Regions from separate parts of the Erwinia sp. GW821-FHT03D09 genome, predicted to be linked through region 1. Evidence: predicted binding sites of a transcription regulator. Region 1 holds the regulator's gene; each other region holds the start of a gene.

Region 1 (3,143 bases):
GCCGGGTCCAGCTTTGACACGATCACTCGCGATCTGTTGGGACGGGGCTGGAATCTGATTAACGGTCTGTCTGTCGCCTTTGTTCTGGGGATACTGACCTATGCCTATATCTCCGCCAGCGGAGCGATTATTCAGCACACGCTGAGCCAGCTCTCACTGCCGGTTTCTGCCCGTAGTGCCGGTTTCGCCTTTACGCTTCTGGTGGCGGTGTTTATCTGGCTGGGCACGGCAATGGTCAGTCGTATGACGCTGATTTTTCTCGGTGCGAAAGTCATTACGTTTTTGATTATCTTTGGCGGACTGCTATGGCATATCGAACCGGTGAAACTGCTGGACAGTCATGGGGAGGAAAGCCATTACCTTCGCTATCTGTGGATGGTGATCCCATTCTGCCTTGCGTCATTTGGCTATCACGGTAATATCGCCGGGCTGGTCAGTTACTATCAGAAGAACGGTAGCCGGGTTTGTCGCTGTCTGGTATTCGGCACGCTGCTGGCGCTGATCATCTACTTTATCTGGATTATTGGCACGATGGGCAATATCCCGCGCCATGAATTCAAAGCGATTGCAGCACAGGGTGGAAATATCGACGTGCTGGTCGCCGCACTTTCGGGTGTGCTGCACAGCCCCCATCTGAATCTGCTGCTGGATATCTTCTCGAACTTTGCCGTCGCCTGTTCATTCCTTGGCGTTAGTCTGGGGTTCTTCGACTACCTTGCCGATCTGTTTAAGTTTGATCGTACAGCCTTCGGTCGGTTAAAAACGACGGTGGTCACCTTTATTCTGCCGCTGACGGCGGCGATGATCTGGCCAAACGGCTTTCTTGTGGCGATTGGTTATGCCGGGCTGGCGGCTACACTTTGGGCCGTGATTACCCCTGCAATGCTGGCGCGAAAGGCCAGGCAGCGTTTTACTACCGCAGCCTGGCAGGTAAGAGGGGGAACGGCACCAATCGTACTGGTGCTGATCTTCGGCGCGGTGAATGCGCTGGTTTCTCTACTTTCGTACTGGAACGTCCTGCCGGTCTATGCCGGATAACAGGCAAAAAAAACCGGTGGATGGCCACCGGTTTCATACTGATTTCAGAATGGATTACTCGTCGTGCAGCGTATCGTCTTCGCGGCAGTCGCCCTTAGAGCAATGGCCATAGAGGTACAGACTGTGATTGCTCAGTTTGATCCCGTGGCGAGTCGCGATTTCACGCTGACGTGCTTCGATATATTCGTCGCGGAACTCAATAACTTTGCCGCAGTCCAGGCAGATCAGATGATCGTGGTGGTGCTGCTGAGTCAGTTCGAAAACGGATTTACCGCCTTCAAAGTTATGACGGGTAACGATCCCTGCGTCATCAAACTGGTTGAGCACGCGGTACACCGTGGCTAAACCGATTTCTTCGCCCATATCAATCAGGCGCTTATACAAGTCTTCCGCACTGACGTGATGGCCTTCTGGTTCCTGAAGCACTTCCAGAATTTTCAGTCGTGGAAGCGTGACTTTCAGGCCGGCCTTCTTTAATGCGGTATTGTTGTCAGTCATGCGGATATTGTCCTGTTACTTTGCTAGTCACTTAGTGGCTGAAAAGCCCTGAACATCGGTTGACGCTAGAGTTGGATGCGTCACAGTATAGAACTCATACATCGAAATGAAAACAACAAGGAATGCCTGAAGCCACTGTTGGATGTAAGGATTAATGTCATTACGTCCAGTGAGGCCTGCGTCCAAATCTTACAAAGTTAACATTTCGCTCTATTTCATCCCATCGCACAACGATCATAAAAGATCGTTAAAGGGATGCTGGAGGATGAGAAAGCGGATAACCGATGGGGTTATTGTACATTTTTACAGGTGGTATTTACAAATACGTATCTATTACTTCTATAGGAAAAACCATTGGCCTGATGTGAGGTGTCTCTCACATCAGGCCGTTTGGCTCAGGCTTCGATGATTTCTTTCAGCTGAAGCTCATCAAAAATCTGCTTAACCCACTTATCAACGCGTTCGTTGGTCAGTTCAGGCTGACGGTCTTCGTCAATCGCCAGACCCAGGAAGTGGTTGTCATCGGCCAGGCCTTTAGAGGCTTCGAAATTGTAGCCTTCAGTCGGCCACTGACCCACCAGAATTGCGCCGTTTGGCTCAATGATGTCGCGGATGGTACCCATCGCATCGCAGAAATATTCAGAATAGTCTTCCTGATCGCCACAGCCGAACAGGGCGACCAGTTTTCCGTTGAAGTCGATCTCTTCCAGCGTAGGGAAAAAGTCATCCCAGTCACACTGGGCTTCTCCGTAGTACCAGGTAGGAATGCCCAGCAGCAGAATGTCGAAGGCTTCAAGGTCTTCTTTGCTGCTTTTGGCAATATCACGAACTTCTGCAACGTCTTTACCCAGCTGCTTCTGGATCATCTTTGCAATGTTTTCCGTATTGCCCGTATCGCTGCCAAAGAAAATGCCTACGATTGCCATGAGTTTAATAACCTCTTGAATCTTAATGATATGGTGACTGCCAAAATTTTTGCAGATAGCCGTAATAATAGCAGACCGCCGTCAACGGATAAACGAGTAATCCTGCGGCATTTGTCACTTTGTGCGTTGAGCACACGCGGTGCAATCAGGACTGCAGGTGTTTTAACTGGTTTAGCAGCATCTCTTCAATCAGCTCACTGCGGCTCATATTGCGCGCTTCGGCCAGCTGGTTCAGTGCGTCAACGGCTTCACTGTTCATTTTCAGCTCGACGCGCTTAAGCCCGCGAACTTTATCGCGCTTAAGCTGATTACGTTTATTGATTCGCAGCTGCTCATCACGCGTCAGCGGATTAGTTTTCGGTCGTCCCGGGCGACGTTCATCTGCGAACAGATCGATCGTTGTGCGGTCCGTGTTCTCTTTTGCCATAGATTAGTGATACTGAAAGGCTGGATTTCTGATGTGTCAGGCCGTTATCCGCCGTAAAAATCACCAGCGGAAAAATGTCAGCGCGCATCATACCCCAGTGAAAGTGATGACGACAATGTTTTAACAACATAGGGAAATAATTGTTTTTACAGCACAAAAAATCGACGAATTGCGCGTAAAACTGCATCAGGTTTTTCAGCGTGAACCCAGTGGCCGGCCCCGGCCACAACATAGGCCCGCGCCTGCGGGAACTG
Region 2 (3,143 bases), on a different contig from region 1:
AAGGCGCAGTGAGTTCGCCGTGCTCACTTTGAGCTTTTCCAGTGAACGCTAAGATATCGCGCAGGTGGCGCTTCAATTAAGGCTACTGGCTTATCGGTGCAGGCCGGGTTCACGGACTCGGCGTGAATACATCCGTGTAGCCTCGACGGGCGCGTCCCTGCGCCCGACGGTCCGTGAACCCGGCCTGCACCGATTGCCCGTTAACTCAGGTGTCGCGGGTGGCGAAAATTCTTCTTTTGGAAAATGCTGGTTTTCAGGTTCATATATCCACACTTCTTCACTTCTTCACTTCTTCACTTCTTCACTTCTTCACTTCTTCAGAATATGGACAGTGGATCATGACTTAGATCGCCAAATCGGCGCTGAAGGTTGGAAATTGCACCAGATTTTAAAACAGCCACTCGAAAGCCTAAAGGGTGAACGTTGTGGGGAAGATAAGCCGGGTATCTGCGGCAGGGAGGCCGCAGCTAAGCCCACAAGGACGTGTTAACGGCGTCCCGGCGTTATTCCCCATTACGGTCGCCCGGTTACCGACTTCCCGCGCCGTAAAAGCAACGCCGGACTTTTGCCACCACATCACCCCGCTATTGGCTCCGACTTCTCGCAGGATTCTGCTTCCTCCGGCCCGCTCAACGAACAGCGCCGCAGAGTCTTCACCGATGCCGCCAGCAACAGCGCCACGCCCGCCGCTGCCGCGCCAAACGCAAACACGCTCATCAACGGTGCCAGTACCCGCCCTAACACGCCCAGACCCAGCGCGCCAATCGAATCACCGCACACGTCCTGCGCAGTGCCCAGACTGTTAACCCGGCCCAGCAGCGCATCCGGCGTATGATGCTGAATCAGCATATATTGCAGCAGCGAAGCAATCGCGTTGCAGTAGCCGTAAACCACCAGCGCCAGCAGGGCGGGCAGCATATGGCCGTAAAGCCCCAGCGAGGCGATCGCTACGAAAGCACAAGTGGCACTGGCCAGCATCACCACGCCCGGGCGGGTGCTGCGCGGTACCCAGCCGCTGGTCAGTGCACCGCTCATCGCGCCCAGTGGTACCGCCGAATACATCAAACCAATCGCCGAGGCATCCGCCTGATAGCTCTCCGCCAGCGCCGGGAACAGCACCCGCACCGCACCGACGATGCTGATCAGCAGACCCAGCAGCACCACGGAACCAACGACCTTCTGCCGACAGACAAACTGCACGCCGCTGACCAGCGCGCGCAGGGGATGCTCGGGCTCGCTCGGTTCTGGCTTCATCTGCGGCAGGCGAACCAGCGGGATCAGCGTCGCCAGCGTGCCGATGGCCGCCACGGCAAACGCCCAGCCCACGCCACCGGCAACGATAATCACTCCGCCAATCGCCGGGGAGAGAATCGCCCCCAGACGTACGGTGATCATACTTAACGCCCCGGCTGCGCCGAGGTTCTCGCGGCCTACCAGCAGCGGGATCACCGTCATCAGCGCGGTCATGCCCAGCGCGCCGAAAAAGCCGTCCCACGCCGCCAGCACATACAGCGCCCACAGCGAGGGGGCGGGGCTGAAGGCGTTCAGGCTCAGCGCCACGAAGCCCAGCCCGCAGGTGCCGCGCGCAAACAGAATCAGCTTACGGCGGTCCAGCCGGTCGGCCAGAATGCCGCCAAGCATTAAGCCAATAAACATGCCCACGCCGTCCAGCGCCACCGCCACGCCCACCAGCAGGGTGGAGCCGGTCATCGCCTGGATCTGAATAGGCACGCCCACCGCCAGCATACCCAGCGAGAAAACGGAGAGCATACGGGCGCAGAAGATGGCGCGGAAGTGAGCGTTGTGCTTGAGCAAACTGAAATCGAGGAGAATAGATGACTTAGCCATAGTGTCCATAAGGGTCGAAATGAGCCATTACCTGCCGGGCGGATGGCCTCCGTCCGGTCAGGCGCGATGGATGCCGATTTTTTTCTGGCGGGCAGCATGGTAACATAATTAGTTAATAACATTAATGATAATAATAATCATATTCATTTCTAAAATTAAGAGAGGATTGTCAGGGATGTCGCTCCACCGTTCTCAGCCCGCCACGCCGCCGCAGCCGGTGGATGCGCGCTATGCTGCCCGCCTGAGCGGTGTGGCAATCTGCCTGGCATTACTGCTGCTGATTTCCCTTGCCAGCCTGATGATTGGCGCGCGATCGATTGCTCCCTCGGTGGTCTGGCAAAGCCTGTTTGGTCAGATGCAGGGGCCGGACAGCACAATTATCTTCAATGCCCGTCTGCCGCGCACCCTCGCCGGGCTGCTGGTGGGGCTGGCGCTCGGCGGGGCCGGAGCGGTGATTCAGGCGCTGACCCGCAACCCGCTGGCCGACCCCGGCATCCTTGGCGTGAACTCGGGTGCCAGTTTTGCCATGGCCGTCGGCATTACCCTGTTCGGGGTGAACAGCATGGCGGGCTGGCTGGGCTTTGCCTGGGGCGGCGCGCTGGCGGCCAGTATTGCCGTCTGGCTGATTGGCACCCTGAGCGGTGGCCGGGTGAACCCAATCCGCCTGACGCTGGCAGGCGTGGCGCTCAGCGCGGTGCTCGGCGGCTTTACTTCCTCGCTCTCCTTACTGAACCCGCAAACCTTCGATCAGATGCGCTTCTGGCAGGCCGGTACGCTGGACATCCGCGATCTGCATAACCTGGCCGTGGTCGCGCCCGCCATTCTTGCCGGTGCCGCGCTGGCGCTGGTGGCATCGCGTTCGCTGAACAACCTCAGCATGGGGGAAGATCTGGCGGCGGCGCTGGGTACCAAAGTGGTTGCCATTCGCCTGCTGGCGCTGCTGGCGGTGATGCTGCTCTGCGGCTCTGCCACCGCGCTGGTCGGCCCGATCGGTTTTGTCGGGCTGATGGTGCCGCACGTGGCTCGCTGGTGGGTGGGTTCGGACCAGCGCTGGATACTGATTTACTCCTTTTTAATGGCCCCGATCCTGCTGCTGACGGCGGATATCGCCGGCAGACTGATGGTGCAGGGCGAACTGCGGGTATCGATCGTTACCGCGCTGATTGGCGCCCCGGTGCTGATCTGGCTCGTTCGCCAGCGTAAGAATTAAGGACCGCGATATGCACTCCCGAACGTTACTGATTGGCCGCGCCAGCGGCTGGATAAACCTGCGGCTCAGCGCCCGCGTACTGTGG
Region 3 (3,143 bases), on a different contig from region 1:
CGGTTGCCGATACCCGCAGCTTCTCTCCGGAAACATCTTTTCACAAATTTAGCCTCGCGCTCTCCGACCTTGGCGAGCAGCTGCTGCTGCCGAGGCTGGTTAAACATCTGCGAGAGCTGGCGCCGAATGTGCAGCTGGAAGTGCTGCCGATCGATATGATGCGTATCGATGAATGGCTATTGACCGGAAAAGTGGATGCCACGCTGTGCAGCCGCAACGAAAGCATTTCACCGATTGCCCAGCGCGACAGAATTATGGACGAGCGCTACGTCTGCCTGGTGAATAACCAGCATCCGCGCATCGGCGGCGAGCTGACGCTGCATGACTATCAGGCCGAGCAGCACATTATCGTGTCTACCATCAGCGGGCACCATATAGTGGAGGCGCAGATTAAGGAGTATGGCTTTGAACGGCGTATCGCGCTGGAGGTACCGCACTTTACCGCGCTGGGGGAGATTATCGCCAGCAGTGAACTGCTGGTCACTATTCCGCTCAGCGCGGCAAAAATCTATGCCGCGCGCGGCAACGGGCGGATCGTTGAACTGCCTTTCCAGCTGCCGAACCTGGAGGTTTATCTCTACGGCCATACCGAGATCGGCGACATCACCGCTAAAACCTGGTTCTATAACACGCTAAAAGAGGCCTGCCCGGTGCTGATGGAGAACTGACGCGGCAATCAGCCTTTGCGGCGCGGGCCTCGGCTCCAGTAGGCCATAAAGCTGATGCAGTCCTGAGCCAGGCCGCGCTCGCCGATCAGATAGCGACGCAGGTGCTTCACCGCGCTGGACTCTGCCGCCACCCAGCCGTGGAAGCGCACGTCGTCGTGGTCGGCGCGGTCCCACACCAGCTGCCCTTCGGCCTCTTCGCGCAGGTCTTCCCGCGCCAGCGCACTGTCCGGCAGGCGAACGTGCTCGCGCACTGCCGCCAGCAGCGCTTCGCCGTAGCTGGCCCCGCTCGCTTCACGCGGCAGCCAGTGAATATCGGCAAAAGTATACTGGCTGAGATCGACGCAGTCACCGCGCTCGGGCACTTCCAGAAATACCTGTAGCTGTGGCGGGTTCTGCCATGCGGCCAGCTGCTCAAGGATCGCCTTCGCCGCCGGAAGCGCGGTTTCATCCGCCGCCACCAGCCCCTGCTTCACCTGCTCGTGCGGGTTCCATTCGTAGCCGCCGCTGTCCTGACCGTATTCCCGGTTTGGCGCGGCGATCTGCATGGCATCGCCCGGCTGCGCGCCCAGCGCCCAGGCCGAGGCCGGGCCTTCGGTACCGTGCATCACGAATTCCACTTCCATCTCCGGCACATCGGCGTCGGCGTTAACGTGGCGAATCGTGTAGGTGCGCATAATCGGGCGGTCTTCCACCGGCAGCTTGCCCATGTTCTCCCACCACGTCAGGCCGTTATCGACCGGCTCAAAGTGCCTGCCGCTGGGTGCAGGCAGCAGCAGCTTGATGCGCTGGTCCGGCGCGTCCATTTTCATCTGGCACACTTCTTCACCGCTAAACACGCAGCACAGCATCGAAGGAGAAAGTACCTGCTTGCGCGCCAGTACGACATTAAATAAGCGATAACTCTGAGCAGCCATAGATCCACCTTGTTAACCGAAAGCCGTGCTCGCGTGCCGCACATAAGGGCAGCAAGAATAGCAAAGGCAAATGATAATGAGAATGCGTATTACCCTAATCCGTATCCTTCCTTGTTTATCCGCCTGTGCTTCACGGGCGGAAGGCGTTGATCTCCGTCGCGAAAGCGTTCAACGTAAGGTTTTTGTTTATCACGGAGTATGCCGATGTCGCTGACCCTTCTGACGCAGCTGGCCGATATCCCGGCCAGTCAGTGGGATACCCTGACCCCCAATGACCAGCCCTTTCTCCGCCACGCGTTTCTCAGCGCGCTGGAAGAGAGCGGCTCGGTCGGCGGCCACAGCGGCTGGCAGCCGCAGCATTTACTGTGGCGTGAGGGCGACAGCGTGCTGGCGGCGATGCCGGGCTACGGCAAGCGGCACTCCATGGGCGAATACGTCTTCGATCACGCCTGGGCCGATGCCAGCCAGCGGGCGGGCATTCCCTGGTATCCCAAGTGGCTGTCGGCGGTGCCGTTCAGCCCGGTCGGTGGCGCGCGGCTGCTGGGCAAAACGCAGGCCGCCAGCCGGCTGATTCAGGCGCTGCCGGAATTTCTCGCCGAACACGGTTTTCACAGCGGCCATATTAACTTTAACGATGCTTCCCTCGGCGCTCAGCTGGCGGAGGATAGCCGCTGGCTGCCGCGCCTCGGCTGCCAGTATCACTGGCACAATCGCGGCTACCGCGACTTCCAGGATTTTCTCGACGCGCTGACCTCGCGCAAACGTAAGCAGTTGCGCAAAGAGCGCGAAGGCGTACGCCAACAGGGCATTGAATTTTGCTGGTATCAGGGCCATGAGCTGAATGAAGCGCAGTGGGACTTTGTCTACACCTGCTACGCCAACACCTACTTTATTCGCGGCCGTCAGCCCTATCTCACCCGACAATTCTTCAGCCTGCTGGCGGAACGCATGCCGGGATCGCTCCGCATCACCATTGCCAGCCAGCATAGCCAGCCGGTGGCGATGGCGTTAAGCCTGGTTGATGGCAGTACCTTCTACGGCCGCTACTGGGGCTGCCTGACGGAGTTTAACCACCTGCACTTTGAAACCTGTTTCTATCAGGGGATGGAGTACGCGATTGACAACGGGCTACGGCGCTTTGACGCCGGGGCACAGGGGGAGCACAAGCTGATACGCGGTTTTGAACCGGTGTTGACGGAATCCTGGCACCTGCTGCGCCACGGCGGACTGCATGACGCCGTGGCGGATTTCCTGCAGCAGGAACGCGACGGCGTGCGCGCCTGGGCCGAGGAAGCCCGCGACGCGCTGCCGTACCGGCTTAACGCCGGATAGCGCTACTGTTCGCCGACGAAGCCGCCGGTCTGGTGCCGCCATAGCCTCGCGTACAGGCCGTCCTTCGCCAGCAGCTCGGCGTGGCTGCCGATCTCAACAATGCGACCCTGCTCCAGCACCACCAGCCGGTCCATACGGGCGATGGTTGACAGGCGGTGGGCGATGGCAATCACCGTTTTGCCGCCCATCAGCCCTTCCAGGCTCTCCTGAATCGCCGCTTCCACTTCGG
Region 4 (3,143 bases), on a different contig from region 1:
CCATGGCACCGGTTAGCAGGCCGACGGTCGCCTGCCAGTTATCGTCCGTCACGCCGATTGGGGAAAGCAGCGGCGTTAGCGTGCGGCTAACGCTGGCAAGGGCGGACCGGTTCAAATCGCTGACGGGTTCTCCGCTTAACGAAAAGCTATTCAGTGCTCCAATCAGCATGCTGACCAGCACGATTACCTTGCCAGCACGAAGTACGAAACCGCGCAGACGCTGCCAGCTTTGCAGCAGCAGGCTTTTCAGATGCGGAATGTGCCAGACCGGTAGCTCCATGACAAACGGGCTGGCGGTACCGCGCATCAGCGTATGTTTCAGCACCAGCCCGGTCAGAATAGCGACCACAATGCCCAAAACGTAAAGGCTGAAGACAATGAGTGCACCGTGTTGACCAAAGAAAGCCGCGGCGAAAACGGCGAAAATTGCCAGACGCGCACCGCAGGAGATAAACGGAGCCATCAGGACGGTCATTAAGCGTTCGCGTGGTGCATCGAGCGTACGGGCTCCCATCACAGAGGGAACGTTACAGCCAAAGCCGACAATTAGCGGTACAAAGGATTTACCGGGTAGCCCCAGCGCCTGCATCAGGCGATCCATCACGAAGGCGGCACGCGCCATATAGCCGGAGTCTTCCAGCAGCGACAAAAACAGAAACATCAAGCCAATCTGCGGTACCAGCGGCATCACCGTATTGATTCCGCCGCCGACTCCCTGAGCGAGGAACAGCGTCAGCCAGTCCGGAAAATGCAGAGTGGCGCCCAGCCACTGGGTACCCTGAATAAAAATGGCGGCGGAACCGAGATCGAACAGCGGCTGCAGCGCGCCGCCCAGGTTGATCGCCATAAAGAACATCAGATACATCACCAGGAAAAATATCGGCAGCCCCAGCCAGCGGTTCATTACCAACTGGTCGAGCCGCTGCGAAAAACTGGTACCGGTTGTACCGTGGGCAATGGCATCAATGCACAGCGCATCGATTTTCTGGTAACGGCTGCTGGCAATGGACTGCGCGGCATCGTCACCGAGGTTAAGGAGGAGATCCGCAAGTAGCGTGGTGGCTTCTCCGGCCTGCTGCCGGCTCCAGATATCGCCCTCCAGCATTTGCAGCGCCAGCCAGCGCTTTTGTTTGTCCGGTAATGCTTCCGGCTGCGCGGCGACAAGGCGACCGATTGCCTCCTGTAGCGGTTGCGGGTAGTCAACGATCAGCTCTGGCCCGGTCCGATCGTGGCGATCGATAGCCTGTTTCAGCGCATCGATGCCCTTGCCACGGGTGGAGATCAGCGGTATCACCGGGCAACCCAGCGCCAGCGAGAGCGCGTTGCTATCAATATGAATCTGCTGGCGCTCGGCGATATCCAGCATATTCAGCGCAACGATGCAGGGCTGCCCCATTTCCAGCAGCTGGGTGGTGAGATAAAGATTGCGCGCCAGATTACTGGCATCCACCACGTTAATCACCAGCTCCGCTTCTCCGCTGAGCAGGTAATGGCAGGCAATCTGCTCGTCCAGCGACGCCTGCGTGGACAGCGTGGTGAGTGAGTAGGTACCGGGAAGATCCACCAGTCGCACCTGATGCTGTGGGGTGCTGAACATGCCTTCCTTGCGTTCAACGGTGACACCCGCCCAGTTACCGACCCGCTGCCGCGATCCGGTCAGCTGATTAAAAAGGGTGGTTTTACCCACATTTGGGTTACCGGTGAGTGCGATAGTACAGGGTCTCATATTTCTGCCCCGGCGGCCGCAAGGCTTTCAAGCTGAAGCAGGGCAAGATCTTTCTTCCGCAGCATCAGGCTGATGCGCGGCGTTTTAATTTGTAGCGGATCGCCGAGCGGTGCGATGCGAACCAGTTGAAATGTTGAACCGGGCAGTAAGCCCAGGGCCATCAGTTTCTGGCGGAATACCGGACTAACCTCGGGAGAAAAACGAAGAATGCGATAACGCTGTTTTGGTATCAGTTGCATGCCTGTGCCCGCCATGTAGATAAAAATGAGTGATAATCATCCAATGAGAATTTTAATGAGAGTGATTATCGATGGTATTGATATGGCGCAATGTTGGCACTGCATATGGCAGCAGATCGTTGCAAAGAGGGCGGATCGGCCGATCCGCCCGTGGAGCTGTTAGCGTTTTTTACTGAATGCGGCAGCCAGCGCATCGCCCATTGCGCTGTTGCCCGCAGGCTGTGCGGCAGGGCGTTTAGTGCTTTTCGCCGGGCGGGCGTTGTCCCGGTTATTGGCATTGCTGTTATTGTTGCCGCCGCCGCGACGGGCGTTGGTTTCCCCCGGCTGTTCGTCAAGACGCATGGTCAGGGCGATGCGCTTACGCTGTAAATCCACTTCCATGACCTTCACTTTAACGATATCCCCGGCTTTCACCACTTTGTGCGGATCGTCAACAAATTTGTCCGACAGGGATGAGATGTGAACCAGGCCGTCCTGATGTACGCCGATATCAACGAAGGCACCAAAGTTAGTGACGTTGGTGACCGATCCTTCCAGCACCATGCCCGGCAGCAGGTCGTTCATGGTATCCACGCCTTCAGCAAACTGCGCGGTTTTAAACTCGGGGCGCGGGTCGCGGCCTGGTTTCTCCAGCTCTTTGATGATGTCGCTGACGGTCGGGACCCCAAAGCGCTCATCGGTGAAATCCACCGCCTTCAGGTTGCGTAGTTCTTCCGGGTTGCCCATCAGGTTGCCCAGTGACTGCCCGGTTGATGCCAGAATACGCTCGACGACCGGATAGGCTTCCGGGTGAACCGTGGAGGCATCCAGCGGGTTATCGCCCTGGCTGATGCGCAGGAAGCCGGCGCACTGCTCAAACGCTTTCGGCCCCAGGCGGCTGACTTTCAGCAGCTGCTGACGGTTCTGGAAACGGCCGTTTTCATCGCGCCAGCTGACAATGTTTTGGGCGATCATTTTGCTCAGGCCCGCCACGCGGGTCAGCAGCGGCACCGAGGCGGTGTTGAGATCCACGCCGACGCCGTTAACGCAGTCTTCAACTACCGCATCCAGCTTTTTCGCCAGCAGGCTCTGGCTGACATCGTGCTGGTACTGGCCAACGCCGATAGATTTCGGGTCGATTTTCACCAGTTCGGAGAGCGGGTCCTGCAGGCGACGGGCAATGGAGACCGCGCCACGAA

Evidence for each region. The regulator Fur, encoded in region 1, represses iron uptake genes when iron is present. The targets are predictions, from matches to a motif close to ATAATAATGAGAACNACTATCAA.
Region 2: the regulator Fur is predicted to act here: its motif matches at 1,973-1,995, upstream of fepD (Fe(3+)-siderophore ABC transporter permease).
Region 3: the regulator Fur is predicted to act here: its motif matches at 1,653-1,675, upstream of AC07U6_RS02155 (siderophore-interacting protein).
Region 4: the regulator Fur is predicted to act here: its motif matches at 2,015-2,037, upstream of feoA (ferrous iron transporter A).

The regions. Positions count from the first base shown of each region.
Region 1 is NZ_JBWKUK010000009.1:32,319-35,461, reverse strand. Features, by position in the region: gene mtr (tryptophan permease) at 1-1,038, shown strand, start outside; gene fur (ferric iron uptake transcriptional regulator) at 1,093-1,536, opposite strand; gene fldA (flavodoxin FldA) at 1,932-2,462, opposite strand; gene ybfE (LexA regulated protein) at 2,608-2,889, opposite strand; gene ybfF (esterase) at 3,036-3,143, opposite strand, start outside.
Region 2 is NZ_JBWKUK010000018.1:44,893-48,035, forward strand. Features, by position in the region: gene fepB (Fe2+-enterobactin ABC transporter substrate-binding protein) at 1-12, shown strand, start outside; gene entS (enterobactin transporter EntS) at 577-1,848, opposite strand; gene fepD (Fe(3+)-siderophore ABC transporter permease) at 2,024-3,058, shown strand; gene fepG (iron-enterobactin ABC transporter permease) at 3,069-3,143, shown strand, end outside.
Region 3 is NZ_JBWKUK010000002.1:94,430-97,572, reverse strand. Features, by position in the region: gene AC07U6_RS02160 (LysR family transcriptional regulator) at 1-668, shown strand, start outside; gene AC07U6_RS02155 (siderophore-interacting protein) at 677-1,582, opposite strand; gene AC07U6_RS02150 (GNAT family N-acetyltransferase) at 1,787-2,914, shown strand; gene AC07U6_RS02145 (ABC transporter ATP-binding protein) at 2,917-3,143, opposite strand, start outside.
Region 4 is NZ_JBWKUK010000002.1:208,570-211,712, forward strand. Features, by position in the region: gene feoB (Fe(2+) transporter permease subunit FeoB) at 1-1,726, opposite strand, end outside; gene feoA (ferrous iron transporter A) at 1,723-1,965, opposite strand; gene AC07U6_RS02690 (Tex family protein) at 2,125-3,143, opposite strand, start outside.